DNA from 3 places in the Bacillus sp. 7894-2 genome. Region 1 is predicted to be linked to each of the others. Evidence: riboswitches for the same ligand, from Rfam matches in the RefSeq annotation. Region 1 holds a riboswitch; each other region holds the start of a gene.
The links. A riboswitch is a leader RNA that binds a small molecule or an ion and turns the genes downstream of it on or off. The one in region 1 is predicted to bind thiamine pyrophosphate.
Positions count from the first base shown of each region.

Region 1 (7,465 bases):
CAGCGGCTTGAACATAATGAGGGAGAGCTGGCGTCTGCACGGGCAGCAGCTTCGTTTGGAGTTCCTTTTATCCAGAGCACAGTATCCGGTTATTCCATTGAAGAAATCGCAAAGGCAACAGGCTCGAGTCCAAAATGGTTCCAATTATATTGGTCCAATTATGAAGAAGCATCTTTCAGTATGGTTCGCCGTGCGGAGGAAGCGGGGTATGAGGCAATTGTGTTAACGGTTGATACGGTGATGATGGGATGGAGGGAAGCCGATTTAAGAAACAATTTTTCCCCGTTAAAGCTTGGCTATGGTAAAGCAAACTATGAAAGCGATCCAGTCTTTATGGCTTCTCTCCAGGACGGTGATGTCGTACAGGGAATCCTTGATAATATTCATCATCCAACATTAAGCTGGGAACATATTGCCAGATTAAAAGAGAAAACCAGCCTGCCCATTTTATTAAAGGGCATTCTCCACCCTGAGGATGCCAGATTGGCAGTTGAAAGAGGGATAGACGGAATCATTGTCTCCAATCATGGCGGCAGACAGCTTGATGGAGTGATTGCGGCGATTGATGCGCTTGAACCGATTGCGAAGGAAGTTAAAGGAAGGATTCCAGTATTGTTTGACAGCGGCATTCGCCGAGGCTCAGATGTGGTTAAAGCTCTGGCACTGGGAGCTGACGCCGTTTGTCTGGGGCGGCCGTATGTGTACGGCTTGGCCATTGGCGGGCAGGAAGGAGTTGAAAAAGTGCTTGCCAACTTTATAGAAGAAACAAAAGTGTCCCTCTCTCTTGCGGGGGTGGGGAGTTTAAAGGATATTGCTGGTCTGCGGTTAATTCGATAAAACTTTCTTAAAAAAATCCTGGGTTGTTGACAGTTGAGACTGTGTTTAATGGTATACCTGTAGGGGTACATAATTAATATGCCATACTAAAGGAGATGCAGTCATGTTCGATTACACAGCTGAAACCGAAAAATCAATTGAAGATGCGATATCCTCACTGGAAGGAAGTCTGAAGGACGAAAAGTTCGGAGTTCTATGGCAGTTTAATGTTCAGGAGAAGCTGCAGGAAAAAGGCTTGGAATATAACGAGGCATTCCATGTGTTAGAGGTATGTAATCCGAATGAAGCACATCGCGTTTTAACACAGAATAAAATGGCCGGCTACTTCCTGCCTTGTAAAATTGTCGTCTATGAAGACAAGGGCAAAACGAAAATTGGGATACCTAAGCCGACAAGTATGATTGAGCTAATCAATGACGAATCTGTTCAAATCTTCGCTGCAGAAATTGAAGAGCGCTTAATCCAGTGCATCAAAAAAAGTATATAATCTAAAAGAATGATGACAGTGCGGGAATAATTTGTTAAGCTTGAAACAGCTTATCAAATTAAATATCTATGTAACTACTAGGGGTGCCCCGAATGTGCGGGCTGAGAGGAAAGCGCTTATAGCTTTCCGACTCTTATGGACCTGATCTGGTTAATGCCAGCGGAGGGAAGTAGGATTTGACAGTATGTCGATTCATATACTTAAACCAAGCCGGGTCCTTTGTGGGGATCCGGCTTTTTTGTATACATACTTCTCATCCAGATAAGCAATCAGGCTGCCCTTTTAGAAAGGAGGTTTAGATGAACAGAACCCGATTGTTGACTACGATGGCACTATTTACGGCGATTGGGACACTGGGATCCCATTTGCTCTGGTTTCCATCAGGTATAGCCAAGGCCTATCCGATTCAGCATGCGGTAAATGTATTGGCAGCGGTGACTCTTGGACCCCTGCCGGCAGCTGCCGTTGCTTTTATGATTGCTTTGCTGCGTAATATGCTTGGATTCGGGACGCTGCTTGCGTTTCCGGGCGGAATGATCGGTGCGTTTTTGGCTGGTGTCCTTTATTTGAAATTCGGCCGGAAAATATGGGCTGCCGCTGGCGAGGTTTTGGGCACCGGTATAATCGGAGCATTGTTTGCTGTTCCGTACGCAAAATTTCTCATGGGCAGTGCAAATGGTGCATTCTTCTTTGTGCCGCCGTTTCTGGTCAGCAGCATTGCCGGTGCGGCAATAGGCTGGTTGGTGTTAGCGAAGGTTAAAGAGAAGAATTTGGTTCAGAATATGTGATGATTTTGGGCTGGAGAAGTAAGATAGGTTAGCAGAGTAAGGGAGAGCAGCATAACAATCAGGCTTTATGAGCGATTTTCAAAAGTTATGGGCGAAATCCAAAATTTATGAGAGAAAAACACCAAGTTAGAAAATCGGTAAAAAACAATTAGAATGTTAGAAAACTGCTAGGGGCGCTACGGCTGAGATAAGGAGCTTTTCCTTGGTCCCTTGGAACCTGATCTGGATAATGCCAGCGCAGGGAAGCAGTGAGGACCTCATTTTATATCCTCATGCTTTTTCCCCGGCAGCTTCTGTATTTAATTAAGGAGGCTATTTTTTATGACTTTTTCAGAAATTCTGCGCAAGGAAAATGAAGATTTATTTCAGCTGATATTTGAGCATCCATTTGTCCAGGGGATCGGGAGAGGGGATGTGCCGAAAGAGGCGCTTGCTCATTACATTAAAGCGGACTTTGAGTATTTGAATGCGTTCATGCATATTTATGGGATTGCGATTTCAAAGTCAGCTGAGCGTAAGGATATTGCATACTTTAACCAGCAAATAGAATTTGTATTGAACAGCGAAGTACACCCCCACCATAATTTTTGCCAGCAGATTGGGGTGGATTACGAAGCATTGCAGGGATATCCGCTTCCGCCGACAGCCGATCATTATGTAAAGCATATGATGTATCATGCCCACACAGGCGGCATGGGTGAAATCCTCGCTGCATTATTGCCTTGTCCATGGACATATTGGGAGATTGGGCTTGAGCTCATGAAGCAATATGTTCCAGATGAGAACCATCCGTTTTATCCGTGGATCTCTTTTTATGCAAATCTAAGGGTCGAAGCTGTGACCATGAATATGAGAAACCGTTTGGATGAGCTTGCTGAAGCGGCATCACCGGAGGAAAGGCAGCGAATGAAGGATGCTTTCCGAAAGAGCTGCCAGCTGGAGCTTGGTTTCTGGGAGATGGCTTATACCTGCGAAGAGTGGCCGGCGGGCAATCCGGCAGCAGTCAGATAAAAAAGCGTAAGCGGCTCGCTCACCCCCGACACCTTGAGGGGCAGGCTGCTTGCGCTAGAGAGTTATCGAAGTTCAAAATTTTATACTTTCTTATTTAATAAGAAAAATGCCTGCATCTGCTTATGGCAGTGCAGGCGTTTTTTCAAAATCCCATCTGTAGTGAGCGGTAATGGGAGTCTTAAAAGAAGATAGTTTTACTTCTGCTGCAAATGGGGTGGAGTTATGTATTACGTATGGAATGCCTTCTTTAGTCCGTTTGTCAGATATGAAAGCCACATGGTCGAATTTAGGAGAAAGGAAAACCACAATATCACCCGGCTGCCATTGCTGAAGGTTCTTAACATCTCCTGGAATCAGCTCTGTTGTTAATGACTTTGCGAACCGGCTAAAAAAGATATTCTGGTTTGGCACCCTTCTGAAATCAATGTTCGGATCAGGCTTGCCCTGGACTCTTGAATACAAGTCCGTATTTTCGGCGATATCCTGATCAATAAGATCCTTTATGGTTACATCAGCCCCCTGGAATCCTCTCCAAATCACGTCTGTACAGACACCTTCGTCATCGGGCGGATAGCCTCCCGCATAGTAGGCACTTTTATATGGCGTGCGCTGTTCTACTTCTTTTCTGGCTGTCAGGACCATATCAATCGGATCAGCAATGCCGTTCTGGTTTGAATCGGCCTGTGAGTAATCAGAGGGCACCTCCAGCTTCTTTGCAAAAGGATTTCCGAAATGAATGCCGATGGAATCCAGAATGATACCACTCCGAAAAAAAGAATGAATAATAACACTACTCAAATTATTGAAGTAAATACCTTTTTAACCATAAGTACACCTCACCTATTTTACTGAATAGACGGTATTATTTCCCAATAAGTTACATGAAGGTGTGATAAGATTGTTATAACCATTCATAAGAGAGGGGATATAATGGTTCATAAAATAGGGGTATCAGGAAGCGTCATTTTGTCAGACAGCAAGCTGTTTCATAAACTTTTTAAACGTTATTTGCCGCATATTGAGATAGGGGAATTTCAAGATGAGGAATCCTTTCAATGCTTTATTGAATTGCTGGGCAAAACAAACAAAAGCTTTGGTCTTCATTCGCCTCTTTTCCGGGGACAAAGCAAATACGATCTTCTGGAAAAGGTCAGTATGAATCCAGAGGAAGCCTGGATCCAGTTTGAGGAGGAAGTGGAAAGAATGTCCCGGCTTGGTGCTGAATACATATTGGTGCACTTTCCTTATTTTAAAAAGGAAGCAAGTGGGAATCCGGCAGAGATCATTGAGGAGGGACTCAAGAAACTCAGTGCTCTTCAGAAAAAATATGGGATTATGATCGTGTGTGAACCAAAATTAGGATTCAGGCAATCGCCAGCAGGAATCGATTATCTTGACAGTTTTCCTGTAGAGACATGGAAGAAATATGGCCTCAGCCTCTGTGTTGATATCGGAGATTATATATTAGCCACGGACGACAGGGCCATAAATTATATAGGAAAATGGGCCGAGTTTGTGAGAGTTGTTCATTTACATAATGTTGAATACCAGGGAGACAAATATATCTGGGTCCCTGTGCATCCATCTCATGAGAATGATGGCCGTCATCATAAAATAAAGAAACTGATGGATTTTCTGGCAAAGAAATGTGAGGATGTGTTTTTTGTCATGGAATATACACCACACACGAACCCTTCGGAAAAAATGGCAGAAGAAGGAGTTGAATGGGCAATAGAAGTCATTGAGGCCGGTTCTGTCAGGTAAGGGAGCAGGCCTCCCCACATTCCTTCTGCGCAAATTTATATAGGGAGTATGGGAATTGCCTTGTTTGTATGCTAGCATATATGTGAAAATAATCACAATGTAAGAGGAGGGAATTTAGTTCAATGCTGGGATCAAAAATAAAAACGGCTCTGCAGGCTTCCATTCTTTTTACCTTTAGATTTTGGCTTCTCTTTTTCTTTTCAGAAGGGGAACTGTTTTCTTTTTTCCTGATCGTGGTTTTTTTGTACTGTTTATTCGGAAATGTTATATACGGCATTCCGGTTTCATTGCTTTCTGAGTTTCTAACCAGAAATCTGGCAATATGGCGATTCCCGGCATCTGCACTTTTTCATACCTTTTTAGCTGCTGTGACTTATTTTATTATGAAAGGGTTTGCTTATTATGCAGTAATTGCAGCGGTTCTTTTCTTTCTAGTTGACGAGTGGCGAAAGTGGGACCGTGAGATGCCAGGAGGCAGGAGAATTACCTTAAATACAGCCGGTTTTCTCATCGCTTGCCTGCTGCCGGCAGGGTTCTTTTGGATGCTGCAGCAAGCAGATCTGGAAGAAAAAACACATGACCTTTATCTGATTCCAAAAGAGTATGCTGGTCAGGTGAGGATTGTTCATGAAATAGAGAATGCTCCTGCGCCTGAGACAGAAGGGGAGTATGATGTATTTCGGGTGAATGACAGGGGATATGCCATTACCTCTTTACCCCAGAGTGAAGGGTATATTGAAGACTTGTACTATTATGTGGATGACAAGGGAAAGCGTGAACCTATACCGGACAGCTGTATTTCACATGGCGGAGCAGGTGGTGTACAGGGAGATGGATATGACTATTCGTATACCTATTTTTCAGTTGGCTGTGAGGAAGAGATAGCTGATCAGGGCAATGGCCCAGGTATTGAGGATATTCTTTATGAAGAAGGATTGATCAATCAAACGTTTGATTGAAAATGTAAGACAGCCTGGGATTCCAGGCTGTTTATATATGTTAATGACCTGAAGGTTTACTTGATAGTTGGAACGGCTCTCAGGGAATGAACAGTGTCCGGCGTTCTTCTGCCAGTGCTTTTAATTGAAATGAAGATGGCATAGTCCAATGGGCAAGTGATTTTTTCCAGATAAGAATCAATGTGTTTTCTTAGACTAAGTATAGCTTCTTCGTTATTAAGCTGTTCAGTAATTTGCCTGTCGTAAATGACAGTCACCAGATTTTTTTCAAGCAAATAGTCCAAATTGATTTCCTCTTGTCCCGGAAGTGAGGTATGGACCAGAATCGGAAGTTTCTTTTTCAGTGCTTCACTAATTGTAACTCCGCCTGGTTTGGTCAAAATAGCATCCGCTTTATTATACAGCTGGTTCATTTCATTTGGGTTTTCAATATATCCAATGGGCTCGATCTGCTTTGAATCAAGTGCTTTGAGTGAGCTATACAATTCCTCGTTATTTCCGCACAGGATCAGAAATCGAATATGCGGAACCTTTTGTATAGATTCGATAAAGTTACAGTTTACTAAGCCGCTGTTTCCTCCTGCAACCAGGATATGGCGTATCCGGTCATCTTTCTTAAACGGAACCGGGAGGTGATAGGCAGAATGAACCGGAATGCCCGTAACAAAAATATGATCATCCGGAATATGGTGTTTTTTTATAAGCTTTTCCTTTGCCTCATTATGAGGAACGAAATGAAAGTCAATTCCCCGTTTTCCCCATATATCATTTATAAAAAAATCCGTATAAACATTCACCGCAGTTATGTCCCGGTATCGTCCCTTTTGCTTTAGTGAACTGATGATCCCGGATGGAAAAGAATGAGTGCAAAATATTAAATCAGGATTTTCTTCATCAAGAAACTTCTGCATTTTTCTTTCAAAATAATAGGATAGAACCTGTAAATCAGGCTGCAATTTAAAGGGATGCTGTTTATACATAATGGTGTAATATAAGGCCCTGTAAAGGAAAGGGGCACCAAGGAATCCTTTTAAATATATGCCTGAGACCAGCTTTTCGAGCTTATCACTGCAATAGGAAAGAAAATCGACTGTTTTGATTTCCGCATCAGGATATTGGCTCTCAATATGGTCCTGAAGTGTTTTGGCAACTTTTGAGTGTCCCGTGGGGAATTGAAATAATGGGAGCAGGAGAACTTTCATAATACCCTCCTTTCTGTCACTTGAGTTTGTTTTTGGCATACTTAAAGAGCATGTAGATTACGAATACAGCTAATAATAAAACCCCTAGGTATGGCACGTATTCAGGTTTAATATCAAAAAAGCTTCCTGCAAAGTATCCCGCAGCAATTATAGGGAGAACCCAGCTCAAGGAGCCTGCCGCAGAAAATAGAAGATACTGATGAAAAGGAACATTTGAAATACCGGCAAAGTAAGGGCTAATCTGACGTATTCCCGGCATATAAAAACCCGCAAATATCATAAAGCGATGATTTTCCATGTATTTTTTCTGTGCGGTATTCCATCTTTTTTCTGTGATCCCAATATATCTTCCATATTTTTTGAGAAAGGGAGTACCTGCTTTTTTACCGATCCAATAGGCTGAAAGCATTCCGAGCA
Region 1 is NZ_NPDG01000123.1:22,042-29,506, forward strand. Features, by position in the region: gene CHI10_RS17510 (alpha-hydroxy-acid oxidizing protein) at 1-837, shown strand, start outside; gene CHI10_RS17515 (DUF302 domain-containing protein) at 941-1,324, shown strand; TPP riboswitch at 1,394-1,509, shown strand; gene thiW (energy coupling factor transporter S component ThiW) at 1,624-2,112, shown strand; TPP riboswitch at 2,272-2,373, shown strand; gene tenA (thiaminase II) at 2,434-3,123, shown strand; gene CHI10_RS17530 (DUF1287 domain-containing protein) at 3,244-3,921, opposite strand; gene CHI10_RS17535 (TIM barrel protein) at 4,054-4,887, shown strand; gene CHI10_RS17540 (DUF6843 domain-containing protein) at 5,010-5,846, shown strand; gene CHI10_RS17545 (MGDG synthase family glycosyltransferase) at 5,903-7,048, opposite strand; gene CHI10_RS17550 (DedA family protein) at 7,065-7,465, opposite strand, start outside.

Region 2 (7,465 bases), on a different contig from region 1:
CAAAGAAAAGTATTTCATCCGGAAGCCACCATTTTGCAAATTGCGGTTTCAGGAAATTATAAAGCTCCTCTTTTGTGGTCTGCCCTTTAAATGGCTCTTTCAAAACAACGCATGCCACCGGCCTCTCCTGCCATTGCTCATGCGGGACAGCAACAACCGCTGCTTCAAATACCGATTCATGAGCCATTAAGGCATTTTCGATATCAACGGAAGAAATCCACTCCCCTCCGCTTTTAATTAAATCTTTTGTTCTGTCAACGATTTTCATAAACCCTTCTTCATCAATGGTTACGACATCTCCTGTGTAGAGCCAGCCATCACGGAATGCCTCATTGGTCCGTTCATCCTTATAATATTCAGAAGCAATCCATGGGCCTCTTATCGCTAGTTCCCCCATTTCCTTTCCGTCCCATGCTGCTTCGCCATCCTTGCCGGCAATCTTCATTTCCAGCCCAGGTACAAGAATGCCCTGTTTGGATTTTATATCCAGCTTCTCTTCTGCTGAAAGCTCTTCCTGATAGCTTTTTAAAGTCGAAATAACAACAAGCGGGCTTGTTTCAGTCATTCCGTAGGCATGCATGAATGGAATTTTATGCTTTTGCTCGAAGGCTTTAATCATGCCTTTTGGCGCTGCTGAACCTCCACATAGCACCGATCGGAGTGAGCTCATATCATAGTTATTTTCATCAAGTTCTTTTAATAATCCAAGCCAGATTGTCGGCACTCCGGCTGTTATGGTAACTTTCTCAGATTGAATAAGCTCTGCCAGAAGTTTAGGTGTAAAATATGGCCCCGGCAATACAAGAGTGGTTCCAAACCAGACAGCAGCAAACGGCAGCCCCCACGCGTTTACATGAAACATCGGCACTACCGGGAGAGCGATATCTTTCTCGCTTACCGCTGCACTGTCTGCCATCCCAAGCGCCATACTGTGGAGAACAATGCCTCTGTGGGAATAGACGACCCCTTTAGGGTTACCAGTAGTTGCTGAGGTATAGCACATTCCCGCTGCCGAATTTTCATCCAGATCATCAGGATATTCATAGGCACCGCCTGCTTCATCGATAAGCTTTTCATAATGATATACCGGCGAAAGAGAAGTCTCCGGCAATTCTTCTTCATCTGTCATAATGATGAACGCCTTGACCGTCTTCAATTTATCCTTAACCTTCTCAATTAGCGGTACAATGTCAGGGTCGATCAGCAGCACTTTATCTTCTGCATGGTTAATAATATATGTAATATGCTGAGGTGACAGACGGATATTAATCGTGTGAAGAACGGCTCCGCTGCATGGGATGGCGAAATAAGCCTCCAGGTGGCGATGATGATTCCAGGCCAGTGTCCCGACCTTATCCCCTCTTTCCACTCCCAGCTTTTGCAGGCTTTCTGCCAGCTTCCTGGTCCTTTCTGCAATCTGCTTATATGTCAATCTCTGAATTCCGCCAGCCGTTCTTGATACGACCGTTTTCTTTGGAAAATATTTTTCTGCCCGCCTGATCATTTGCGTCATAGTCAAAGGTGTCTGCATCATCATTACAATTCCCCCTTTTTAGAAAACGCTTACATTTAGAAACATAGAAATCTATGATCTTGTACCTATTCATTCTCTTTATTTTCAAGAATTCCTTTAATATTTTTCTTAATTTTCCAAAATATATTCACTAAAAGAATCCCCGCCTATTCGGCAAGGGATTCATGTTTATTAAATAGCTCTTTTAATATTTTCAATTTCTCATCTGTATAATGTTCAAAGCTGTCATTATACGATTTTGGATCCTTCGGGTTTGCAAAATGAGTGATTTTTCCTGTCCCGGGATCAATGAACTTACTGGAAGCTCCGCACCCAAGCCCGATAATTGTCTGCTGTTCTTCCATAATCATAATGTTATAGATGCTTTCCTGATTTGGAAGGGCATAGCCGACATTTTCAAGATTGCCGAGAATATTTTTCTGGCGATAGAGATAATAAGGATGGTAATTATGAACTTTCGTCCAATCCTCAGCCATGTCCATCATTTTTTCAATCTCTTCACGATCGGCAACTTTATATTTTTGCTTGTTCTTAGTCATTTCCGAAGCTCGTTTAAAGGATAAAGTATGAACAGTCAGGGATTCCGGCATTAATTTCTCTGTTTCACCCAGAGTATGCGCAAATTCCTGAACCCCTTCTCCAGGCAATCCAATGATCAGATCCATATTGATATTGTTCATGCCCATATTACGGGCCAAATGGAATTTATCCACGGTTTCTTCCACTGTGTGGTGACGGCCAATTGCTTTCAAGGTCTCCTGAATATAGGACTGAGGATTAATGCTGATACGGTCAATATTCCATTTTTTAAGCACTTCAAGCTTTTCAGGTGTAATCGTATCAGGACGGCCTGCTTCCACAGTGACCTCCCGAATGTTTTTTACATCCGGGAAAGATTCATACATTTCCTCATAAAGCATATCCATCTCTTCTGCCGTAATGCTTGTCGGGGTCCCTCCGCCATAATAGACAGTGGTGATTTTCACATTATTTTCTTTCAGCCAATCACCAATTTTGCGCATTTCAAAATGAAGGCCGCCAAGAAATGAGTTAACAGAACCCTGCCTGCCATTAATCGCATAAGCAGGAAAAGTACAATACGCGCACTTTGTCGGGCAGAACGGAATGCCAATATATATGCTTACCTCTTTTTTCAAGTCATAAAGATCCGGTACCACAGCAAGCTGCCGGTCTACAATATTCTGCATAAGCTGAATTTTTTCATCTGTAATCAAGTACTCTTCCTTCAGCTGATGATGAGCTTCCTGGAGAGGTGTCTGATTCTGCATGGCACGGTGAAGCAATTTTGTGGGACGTACTCCGGTCAGAATCCCCCACTTCTGGGTAATGCCCGTCCAGTCCTGCAAAACAGTCAGGTATACATGTGATACTGCATTCTTCACTTGTCTGAAAGTCTCTTTTTCTGACTCAGCCGGAACAAATTCTTTTTCAAAAGTGGCAGTAAGGTTCCTGCTGTCTTTATCAGTAAGCTTAGCAAAGGCTTTAATGCGATCTCCCTGCTCAAGCTGAAAAGAAATTGTCAAATCTGCTGCAGCATTCTCACCCAGCAACACTTCACATTCTTCAAAAAAGAGGTTTCCGATCAGCCGGAGCGGACGATGGAACCGTTCATCCTTTATGCCTAAAATTGATATGTTCAAATCTATCACCTTTTTTTAAAAAATATAATAAATCTGCCGGTGTTCAATCTCACGGGCAGCTGCATAGTCTTTATTATTCATGTTGACAAACTCCTTTTAGTGTACAGAACTGGGGAAACAAGGTCAATATACTATTGACTCGCTTTATCCAATGCCCTAAATCAAAAAGAGAGCCGATCTGCCTTGACCGGACTCTCTTTCATGCATTTATTTCAGCAGATTCATTTTCTTCAGAAAGTCGATTGGATGCTGTTTGCGGAAATGTTCTTTAACCATGTAGCTTACGCCGCTCTGGTCATTGGATCGTGTCAGCCAGTCTGCTGCTTTTTTTACTTCTGCCGGAGCATTACCCATTGCCACCCCCAGACCGGCGGCTTCAATCATTTCCAGATCATCTTCAGAATCTCCAATTACGACCATTTGGTTTCTGGAAATTCCAAGGTGTTCACATAAATAGAGCAGCCCATTCAGCTTTGAAACTTCTGAAGGAACAATGTCCATCCTCAGATCATTCAGTTTAATGACTTCTACATTTTCAAACATGCCCCAGATGGCTGTCTTAGCATCCTCAAGGTCTTCTTTATCTTCAAAGTACACTTCAATTTTTGGCGGGGTGACCGGCTCGTCTAAGATGGTGTCACTTAATGAATCCACAAATTGCTGGGAGTAAAAAATGGGATCGCCGGTTGTAAAAACAGTTTTAGCAAGCATATTGGTATTGAGCTTCGTTTTGTTGGCAAGGGAATATTTTTCGTGCACCAGCCTGATTTGACAGGTAAAGCCTTCAAGCAGGCGCACGATTTCAAACGTTTCATCTTCCTGAATTCTTTTTACAAAGATCGGCTTTTCCTGGGAAGCTGCAATATATGCTCCCCTGTGAGTGACCAGCAAAGAATTGATTTTCAATGCTTTGGCCACTTTTTTCGCGGATGGAAAGCTTCGGGACGTAACAAGTGTTACATAAATTCCCTTTTGCTGCACATATTCTATCGCTTCTTTTGTTGATTTATGAAGTCTTCCATTTGTTTGGAGTAGTGTTCCGTCTATGTTTAAAGCAAGCATTCTGTATATCATCCAATTTGCCCCCTATTCTCGGTGTAAAATTGTCCTATTACACTTTTATGAAGGGAAGGACTGGATTAGAACATGACATGGACAATGGAGAAATTTTTTCATAGCTTAACCGCTGCTGTCTGATTTCACAGATCATTTGATATAAAAAAGATAAATTATTCATTTACATTTTGTTTGCTCCGTATTAAGATGGAGTCATTAAAAACTGCATATCCAAGTTTTGCACTAGGGGAGCTTTTTGGCTGAGAAGAACAATCCGTTCTGACTCTTATCACCCGATCTGGATAATACCAGCGTGGGGAAGTGCAGGTGAACGGCTATCATTTATTTGTATTGATAACATTCAACTGCATTTCCTATGGGAATGCAGTTTTTTATTTTCATAAATAATAGGAGGATGGAAAAATGCAGGAAAATTTTTTATGTGGGACTAGTGAAATTACAGGGTGCAGGTTTTCAATTTACCCAATGACTGACAGGTTTGCGGAGGTTATTTTATCAGCACTAAAAGAAGTGGATACGAGCAAGGTATGGATGGAAACTGATGATGTGAGCACCTGTGTGCGTGGCAGGTCCATTCATGTTTTCGATGTGGTCAAAGCTATTTACCTTGAATCAGTTAAGCATGGAGATCATGTAGTGTTTAACGGGACTTTTTCAAATGGATGTCCCGGTGATACTGCAGGCGATGCTTATCTTGCTGAAAATGAGGAACGGGCAAATGAAGAATCAGCAGCAGTAATCAGCCAGGAAGTCGCTGTCCAGTTCGCCCTTTATCCGATGGGGATTCCTGATTACATGAACGTCATTATGGACCAGGTCGAACTCGCTGCGAATCGGGGTACTTTTTCTAAAGGAGTTCATTATGCTTCAAGACTGGATGGAGATGCACACGCTGTTTTTAAAACACTTGAGGATGCTTTTGAAAACTGTAAGAAAAGCGATTCTACACATATTGTTATGACGGTGAATATGTCTGCCAACAGTCCATCCAAAAAGGAGGCTGAGTAAAATGCTCGAAAAGTGGAAGCTTCGTGAGGTCATTGTCCTGTCTGTACTTGCTGTCGTGTTTGCAGTTGTATATCTGGCGTTCCTGCAATTTGGCAACGTGCTATATGGAATGTTCGGCTTAATTGGCTATGATTTGATTTTTGGCATTTGGTTTGTTGTTTCAATCATCGCAGCGTACATAATCAGAAAGCCCGGAGCAGCCTTTTTATCGGAAACCATCGCTGCAGCCATTGAAGTCATGATCGGCAACGCAGTTGGTCCCCGCCTGATTCTGTCAGGGATGATTCAGGGGATTGGAGCGGAAGCTGTTTTTGCGGCTACAAAATGGAATAATTACCGGACATGGGTGTTAATTGCTGCCGGAATGGGCTCATCTGTTACTAGTTTTATTTGGGGCTATTTCATTTCCGGCTATGCGGCCCTCTCACCCGGTTATGTAACAGCTATGTTTTTTGTGAGGCTGATCAGCGGTGCTTTACTGGCTGGATTGCTGGGCAAATGGCTGAGTGAGAGCCTTGCGAAAACTGGGGCATTAAACAGCTTTCCAATTGGAAAAGAGCGGAAAAGGGGAAAACCGGAAAATGGAATTACAGCATAACCGGCATATATTAAAAACCGAACAGCTTTCCTTCAGGTATGAAGATGTGGAAAAACCTATTTTTAAAGATGTGCAATTCAGCCTTTATCCAGGGGAAGCAGTTCTATTATTGGGCCCAAGCGGATCGGGAAAAAGCACACTTGCTTTCTGCTTAAATAAATTGTATCCGGAGGCCGTTGATGGCGAATTGGAAGGGACCATTTCATTCAAGGAAAAGATGCTTGCGGAATTCGGTCCTGGCGAAATTAATCAGCACATTGGCATTGTATTTCAGGACCCTGAAAGCCAATTTTGCATGACCACAGTCGAGGATGAGCTGGCCTTTGGACTTGAGAATATGAAAACACCTAATGATGAAATCGAGAGAAAGATTGATGAAGCATTAGAGCTTGTTCATCTTTTGCCGTATAGACATTCCTTAATCCACACTCTTTCCGGGGGCCAAAAGCAAAAGCTAGCACTGGCATGTGTATTGTCATTAAAACCGGATATCTTGATTTTGGACGAACCGACAGCAAATCTGGACCCGGCTTCAAGCTATGAACTCACACGCATCATTAAAGAGCTTAAAGAAAACCAGGCAATTTCCCTTCTAATCATTGAGCACAAGCTGGATGATTGGATTGATTTGACCGACCGGTGCGTGGTCCTAAACAAGGAAGGAGAAATTTTATTTATTGGAAGCACGGCAGATTGCTTTAATCAATATGCAGAAGAACTTCTGCTTGAGGGCATCTGGCTGCCAAGCACGGTTAGAGCCGGCCTATCAGGAAAAAAAGCTGGGATCTACAGCGGGGAAAAGCTTCCGTTAACTGATCGGGAGCTAATTGCTGGATTTGTAAATCCCTCTGCTGCACTTCAGATTTTAGATAACAGGAAGAAAAAACACCAAGCTCCTGAAGAGCAGATCATCCTATCAGCAGAGAATCTATACTTTAATAAAGCTGGTAAGGACTTGCTAAGAAATATTAGTTTTTCTGTTAAAAAAGGTGAATTTGTGGCAATTGCCGGTTCAAATGGATCAGGAAAAACAACGCTTTCCAGACTGCTGGCAGGATTATCTGCTCCATCCAAAGGCAATATTCTTTTTAATGATCGCCCCCTTTCCCAGTGGAAGGAGCAAGAGTTAAGACAGAAATCAGGTTGCGTTTTTCAAAATCCCGAACACCAATTTATTGCAGATTCTGTCTATGATGAAATTGCCTTCAGCCTAAAAATACAGCAGATTCCTGACGCCGATATTCAAAAAACAGTTCAGGCTGCTCTGCTTCAAGTGGACTTGCTCAAATGTGCTGACATGCATCCTTTTTCCTTAAGTCAGGGGCAAAAGCGGCGGCTTAGTGTTGCATCAATGCTTGTGAATGATCAGGACCTTCTCCTCCTTGATGAGCCAACATTTGGGCAGGATGCCAGGACTTCCGGGGAGCTTATGAAGCTTTTGGAAACAAAGATACAAAGTGGAGGCTCCGTGTTGATGATCACGCATGACATGGAAATCATCCATTCCTATGCGGACAAAGTGCTTGTTCTTTCAGAAGGAGAGAAAATTTACGATGGTATGCCTGATGCATTATGGAAGAATGATGA
Region 2 is NZ_NPDG01000057.1:14,548-22,012, reverse strand. Features, by position in the region: gene CHI10_RS08045 (long-chain fatty acid--CoA ligase) at 1-1,534, opposite strand, end outside; gene CHI10_RS08040 (coproporphyrinogen III oxidase) at 1,681-3,195, opposite strand; gene CHI10_RS08035 (Cof-type HAD-IIB family hydrolase) at 3,403-4,269, opposite strand; TPP riboswitch at 4,487-4,588, shown strand; gene CHI10_RS08030 (YkoF family thiamine/hydroxymethylpyrimidine-binding protein) at 4,675-5,280, shown strand; gene CHI10_RS08025 (ECF transporter S component) at 5,282-5,878, shown strand; gene CHI10_RS08020 (ABC transporter ATP-binding protein) at 5,862-7,465, shown strand, end outside.
Region 2: another riboswitch for thiamine pyrophosphate. It lies ahead of CHI10_RS08030 (YkoF family thiamine/hydroxymethylpyrimidine-binding protein); the one in region 1 lies ahead of thiW (energy coupling factor transporter S component ThiW).

Region 3 (7,465 bases), on a different contig from region 1:
TGGGAATTATGTCGGGTATAGGAGTTGATAAAGGAATCGACTCGGGATTTGATGTCACTGCCCAAACGATTAAACCAGGTTCTAAAAGTGATCTCCCCATTTCTGCCATTGTCCATACTACTCATGGAGAAACTGTTTTTGAAGCAGTCAGGAATATGATCAGTGAAGCAAAAAAGAAGGAAATCCATCAACATATTGATTCGCTCATTATTGGAAAGGCTGTTGCCGAAGATGGAGTGACTTCTGCTTTTGATTTCTTTTTACGTGATCATGAACCTCGGTTTAACATGTCTGTTTTCTTAGCGGAAGGAAATGCTAAAGAAATTTTAGAAATCTTAAATACCGAATTATATGATATTCCAGCTAGAGAGATGAAAAACTCTCTTGTCGAGCAAAAAGCATTATCAAAAGCCCCTTATGTGGAATTGCATAATTTTTACCAACGTTTAATTGATCCCTATCAAGACCCTTATATGCCAATCATTCATAAGATAGATAATGATTTTAAGAATGAGGGTACAGCAATTTTTAAAGGAGATAAGTTGGTGGGAGAGCTAAATGGAGTTGAAACAAGGGGAATGCTAAGAGTACAGGGAGAGTTAGAAGGGGGGATTCAGGTTATTCATGTGCCTTTATCTGAAGAAGAAACCGTTAACGTATCCATCGAAGTTAAAGACTCAAAGACAACTATTAATAATTTTTTGAAAGACGGACAGCCAGTTATAGAGATATCAATTCAAGAGACCGGATTTATTGGTGAAACCTCAAAAGCTGTCAGATTAGCGAAAGATGATATTAAAAAAATCAATCAGCTTTACAAAAATGCTATAAAAAAAGAAGTTGAAGATTCTGTGGATAAAATTCAAAAAGAATTAAAGGCAAATACCTTTGATTTTGCTGAAATCATTCGCAGGAATGAAAAAGACTATTGGAAACATCATAAGGAAAATTGGGAGGAAATATATCCCTCATTAAAAGTAGTCGTAAAAGTCAATACAGAGTTGCCTGCAAACGGTTTAGTAAATTATGAAGGAGGAAGATAATGTGGAAGTTGTTTCATATCGGCAATCCGTCTTTCTTCTGTCCATGATTTTGCCCGTTACTGGCCACTTTCTTTTATTGCCGACAATCTTTTCCATGGCCGGCCATGAGGCATGGGTGGCCATCCTCCTAGCCATGCCTTTCGGGTTTTTTTTGGGGTTTACTATCTTTCGGCTGCATATGATTTATCCTAAATCCACATTAGACGGGATGCTTGTGCAAACCTTTGGCAAAATAGCCGGAAAGATTATGATACTGCCTTTTGCTGTTTATTTTTTATATTTAACAATCATAACTTTTTTTGGAATTGTAGACTTTGTACAGGTGATTTTTCTGCCTGAGACACCAAGGTGGGTAATCGGTACTGCATTTTACCTGATCGTTCTTTATGCTTTATTCGTAGGCATTGAGAATATTACAAGAATTAGCGAAGCTATCCTGCCATTCATCGTTATTACTGGTTTTGCAATAGCTATAAGCACTTTTGGAGAAAAGGATTTTAATAACTTGCTGCCTATTTTTGAAGAAGGCCTATTTCCTCTCTTTGATGCCATTATTTTAACTGTTGGCCTATATGGGGAAATGACCTTACTGTTAATGGTACAGTTGAGAAAGCAATATGAAAGTTCGAAATCCTTGCTGTATACAAACAGCCTTTTAGTCCTTTTGATTGCAATTATGTTTGTTGGAACAGTAACAGGTACATTGGCTGTTTTTGGGGAGCAGTTAGTTAGAACACTTGAATATCCTGCACAAAGTATCGTGAGACTTGTTTCTTTCGGATTTGTGGAACGTTTTGATGTTTATGGAATTATCGTAATTGTATTTGGCGGGATCATCCGTATTTCTGTCCTGCACAGTTCGATTGGAAAAAGCTTTGAGCCCTGGTTCAAAGATAAAGGTAAATGGGGGGTACACTTTGCTTCTGTAATAGTAGTTGTGTTATTCACTGTTTTCGGTATTAAAAATTATAATCATTTTATTTCTGATTACATATCTAAATATTATCCTCTGACTGCTTTGATCTCCTTCACAATTCCTCCTTTTACTTGGCTAGTTGCTGAAATCAGAAAAAAGGTTAAGGAGAAAAACGCAACATCTCAAATTAATAAAAACTAATTGAACAGTTGCTGGCAGGCAGAAAAGAAGAATACACAGTGTCGAGGTGCTCCATGTGGAGAGCCTCGACCAATCCTATACAAAACTAACATAAACTAACTGATGGGAAGCTCTAACCAATTAGTCTGCCCTAAATTATTTATTGATTTTTTTCCTAATTAAATAAAACCACATCAATGCATAGGTTAAGAACAGAAGGAGCAAAAATAAGGACACAGACAAGTCGTTCTGAATGATCATTCCAGTACACCTCGCTTTATGTATGCATTTATTTTAGGCTGTCCAATGGAAACGGAAAAAATAAGTAGAATACCACCGCAGCAGGCAGGGAAATCAGCATGGCAACCGCAGGTCTTCGATAGTGGATTCGCAATACAGCAAATAGAGCGATATTCAGCCAAATGTTATGCCAGCTGTTCCAGCCGTTATCGTACACATACATTCCTTTGTGGGCAAACAGTGATTGAATAATGGTAAAAAAGCCAATCCATATAGCAGAGTAAATGTATCCCTGTTTTTTATTGTCAGGGTAGCGCTGCAGGTAAATAATCAGAGCCATAGGAGTAATAAAAAATGTGAAAGCTAAGTTAATAATCGAATGATTTAGCCATTCAGCCGTAATACCTCTAAAAGCCCACAGTGTATGATTAAAATAGAGCATATTGTAGGTCAGGTTGATCGCAATAAAAAATAAGACAGTAGGATATTGCTTTTTCCACTGCGACCAGTCAATAAAGCGGTAAGCGAACAATATCCATACGATGATTACAAGTGCAAGATACATAGTAACATCACCTTTTACATTTAATACATACAGGTATTTCCATTTCACAAAAAAATATTCATCTAAAATGCGCCTTCTTTGAAGGAAAGCGGACTTACCTATATAATGGCTTTATTGTGTTAATTGAAGAAAGGAAGAGGACTATGAAAGAAGCAAAAATTCCCCCGCAGATCAAATTAATCGCCCTTGATATGGATGGAACATTACTGAACTCCAAAGGGGAAATTCCTGAAGAGAACCGTGCAGCTATAAAAGAAGCAAAGGAGAAAGGAATCGAAGTCATTTTGAGCACCGGCAGATCCAGGTTAACGGCAGGCGATCATGCTGATTCTCTAAAATTAAATTCTTATTTGATCACGGTAAATGGCAGCGAAATATTTGGACCTGGTGGTGAATCCATTTTAAGAGCTCCAGTGGATTCTAAAGTAATGGAATGGATGTGGAATCTGTCTAAGACACACAAGACCAATTTCTGGGCAACCAGCTGCGAGCGCGTGTGGATGAACGAAATGCCGGAAAATATCCATGATCATGAATGGCTTAAATTTGGATTTGATATTTCAGATGATGCGATCAGGGAGCTGATTCATAAAGAGCTTCAGTCTAAAGGCAACCTGGAAATTACTAATTCCAGCTTAACCAATATAGAAGTCAATGCTTTAGGCATCAACAAAGCCAAAGGTATCCTAAAAGTAACCGACCTCCTTGGTATTTCAATGGAAAATGTAATGGCGATGGGAGACAGCTTGAACGATATTGCCATGATTAAAGAATCAGGCTGGGGAATAGCGATGGGCAATGCACAGGACATTGTTAAAGAGACAGCCGATGCTGTGACAGGAACAAATGATGAAGCCGGTGTTGCACTGGCCATCCGCAAATGGGCTCTATAACTTAAACCAAAACACCGGCTATCAGGCCGGTGTTTGATTTTTACGAATGGTTTCCTGTACTTCCACTTCCACATTTCCTTTAATCGCCCTTGAGATCATACAGGATGCTTCTGCTTTTTGGACAAGCTTATGTGCAAGAGTATGGTCCTTATCATCAGCGTCTGATTTAAGCACAATAACTGGGTGATGAATAATTTTTTTGTAAGTAATCACCCCTTTGGTGACATCAACAACTCCTACCGACTCCATTGTAAGGTCCTCTTTATCGAGCCGGCTGCGTTCCATCATGGCTGCAAGTGTAATAATATAACAAGTAGCCGCCGCCCCGAGCAGCATTTCATCCGGATTCGTTCCGATTCCGGGACCGTCCATTTCCGGTGGAATGGATACCTGTGTTCTCAGGCCGCCTGTTTCTATTTCCCCAACATCATTGCGAAGACCAGGCCAATGTGCTTTCAAGTGAAAATGGTGTTCAGCCATATTTGAATCCTCCAAGCTATGTATTCTTACTTACACCTTAAAGAGGAAGCGGCAGAATTGCAAGCTTTACAGATTTCATGATTCAGGCTAAGATAAAAACAGCCAACTTAATAGTTTTACTGCTAGGGGTGCCCGATGCTCGCGGGCTGAGAAAGAAACCGGACTGTTTTTTACCCTTCGGACCTGATCTGGATCATACCAGCGTAGGAAAGTAGTAATTTCGGAGAACAAACATAATTCTCTATAGATTATTCAGCCAGGTCCTTATATGGATCTGGTTTTTATTTTGTTCTCTTTTCAAAGGCTATTGAGCGGCAAACGCAGAGGAGGAATGAATGTGAACATTCAAGAGATTAGCAGTCTATTGGAAAAAGTAAGAGAGTTTAATCCTTTAGTACATAATATCACCAATGTGGTGGTAACCAATTTCACTGCCAATGGCCTGCTGGCAATTGGGGCATCACCTGTAATGGCATATGCGCATGAAGAGGCGGGTGATATGGCTAAAATTGCCGGGGCACTGGTTCTCAACATGGGAACATTGACTGAAAAAGAAGTGAAAAGCATGCTTATCGCAGGAAAATCAGCCAATCAGCATGGGGTGCCGGTAATCTTTGATCCGGTTGGTGCCGGCGCGACAGCCTATCGCACAGAAACAGCCAATAGAATAATGGAAGAATTAGATATTAGCATCATAAGAGGAAATGCAGCAGAAATTGCCAATGCAGCAGGACAGAAATGGAATATTAAGGGCGTTGATGCAGGAGAAGCAGAGGGAAACACTTCTGAGCTCGCAAAGTCAGCAGCAAATAAACTTGGTGCAGTCACCGTCATTACAGGAAAACAGGACATCATTTCAGATGGAAGAGCCACTTTTACCATTAACAATGGACATCCCCTGTTAACGAAAGTAACGGGTGCCGGATGCCTTTTGACTTCTGTTATTGGAGCTTTCGCTGCTGTTGAAAAGGATCCAGTAAAAGCGGCAGCTGCTTCATTGGTCGTGTATGGCTCTGCCGCCGAAATCGCTGCAGAAAAAACGGATGGCAGGGGCCCGGGCACTTTCCAAATAGAGTTCTTGAATAGCTTATATACTATCTCAGCCTCAGATGTTGAATTGCGCGGCTCTTTTAGTCAGGTAGGAGGGGAATAAAAATGAAGGTGAACAAAGCTTTAACCATAGCAGGATCAGACAGCGGCGGCGGTGCTGGTATTCAGGCAGATTTAAAAACCTTTCAGGAACTCGGTGTTTTCGGCATGTCAGCGTTAACTGCCGTAACGGCACAAAACACCAGGGGAGTGCAGGGAGTTTATCCCATGACCGCAGAGGCTGTTGCGTCACAATTACAATCCATTGGAGAGGATTTAAGGCCTGATGCAGTCAAGTCAGGTATGCTCTTTAGTGCTGAAATTATCGAGACGGTTTCAAAGGAGATTGCGGAATACGGATGGAACAATATCGTCATTGATCCGGTGATGATAGCAAAAGGTGGAGCATGTCTTCTTCAGACTGAAGCCATTTTAGCGATGAAAAAGCATCTAATTCCGCTCTCGATGGTGATTACACCCAATATACCCGAGGCGGAGGTTTTAACGGATGCTAATATTCGTTCAATGAAAGATAAACGGAAGGCAGCAAAAGAACTACATAGGCTTGGAGCGAGACATGTCATCATTAAGGGCGGCCATGATGAGGGAAAAGTGGCTGCCGATCTATTATTTGACGGTGAAAGTTTTACCGAGTTCAAGAGTAATAGAATACAAACAGTAAACACGCACGGTACTGGCTGCACCTTTTCGGCTGCCATTACAGCCGGACTCGCTGAAGGCTTTTCTGTGCCGCAGGCTGTTGATCGTGCAAAGCAATTTATCCAGGCAGCAATTGAACATGACTTAAGAATTGGCAGCGGTCATGGACCAACCAATCATTGGGCTTATAATTTGAAGAAAAAGGAGAATTTCGTTCATGAGAATTAATTCAGAGGAAATGAGTGAGCTGCTTAAAGTATATTTAATAATGGGAAGCGTAAATTGCTTCCAAGAGCCTGAAGATATTCTCCGATCAGCAATTAATGGGGGCATATCCCTGTTTCAATTCCGTGAAAAAGGTGCAGGATGCCTGCAAGGCAAAGAGAAGGAATCTCTTGCAAAAAGGCTTCAGGCAATCTGCAACGAGAGCGGCATTTCTTTTATCGTCAATGATGACATTGAATTGGCGCTTACTATTAATGCAGATGGAGTCCATATAGGCCAGGAAGACGAACCGGCAGATGTGGTCAGGAGAAAAATCGGCAGCAAAATCCTTGGCGTGTCCGTTCATAATATGATTGAAGCAGAAGCAGCAATCCGGCAGGGAGCAGATTACCTCGGCATTGGCCCTATTTATCCGACAAGCACAAAGAAAGATGCCAAAGCAGTTCAGGGTCTTACTTTTTTAAAGGAATTGAGATCTGCTTCTATCCAGATTCCTGTGGTAGGTATTGGCGGAATTAACTCTAAAAATACACCTCCCATTATGGCTGCTGGAGCAGACGGTGTTTCAGTCATTACGGCAATCAGCCAGGCGGATTCCCCTGAAAAATCAGCCAGGGAGTTAAAAGAAGCAGTAAGGAGAAATGTCCATTAATTTTGAGCATTTTTTTTAAAAAATCAGTATTATCGATTGCCTTTCAAGTTTCAGTGTTTATTACTATGCAATTATTGAAAAGCCATGGTAATGTTGTACTCATACAGATTTTTTCGTAAGGAGATACAATTGCAATGAAACTCGTATCATGGAATGTGAATGGCATTAGGGCCTGTGTGAAAAAAGGCTTCACAGATTACTTCAAAGAGGTGGATGCAGACATCTTTTGCATCCAGGAGTCCAAATTGCAGGAGGGACAGATTGAGCTCATCCTGGATGGCTATCACCAATATTGGAATTATGCGCTTAAAAAAGGATATTCGGGTACAGCTGTATTTACGAAAAAAGAGCCTATCTCTGTCCGCTATGGATTGGGCGATGAGGAAACAGAACCAGAAGGCAGGATTCTCACGCTTGAGTATGAAGGCTTTTATCTGGTGAATGTCTATACGCCAAACTCAAAGCGTGACCTGGCCCGGCTTCCATACCGCCTTGAATGGGAAGAGCGGATTCGGGAGTATT
Region 3 is NZ_NPDG01000015.1:55,873-63,337, reverse strand. Features, by position in the region: gene CHI10_RS03310 (Ger(x)C family spore germination protein) at 1-1,043, shown strand, start outside; gene CHI10_RS03305 (GerAB/ArcD/ProY family transporter) at 1,045-2,160, shown strand; gene CHI10_RS03300 (CBO0543 family protein) at 2,429-2,944, opposite strand; gene CHI10_RS03295 (Cof-type HAD-IIB family hydrolase) at 3,088-3,837, shown strand; gene CHI10_RS03290 (OsmC family protein) at 3,859-4,317, opposite strand; TPP riboswitch at 4,432-4,544, shown strand; gene thiM (hydroxyethylthiazole kinase) at 4,655-5,470, shown strand; gene thiD (bifunctional hydroxymethylpyrimidine kinase/phosphomethylpyrimidine kinase) at 5,473-6,294, shown strand; gene thiE (thiamine phosphate synthase) at 6,284-6,943, shown strand; gene CHI10_RS03270 (exodeoxyribonuclease III) at 7,078-7,465, shown strand, end outside.
Region 3: another riboswitch for thiamine pyrophosphate. It lies ahead of thiM (hydroxyethylthiazole kinase); the one in region 1 lies ahead of thiW (energy coupling factor transporter S component ThiW).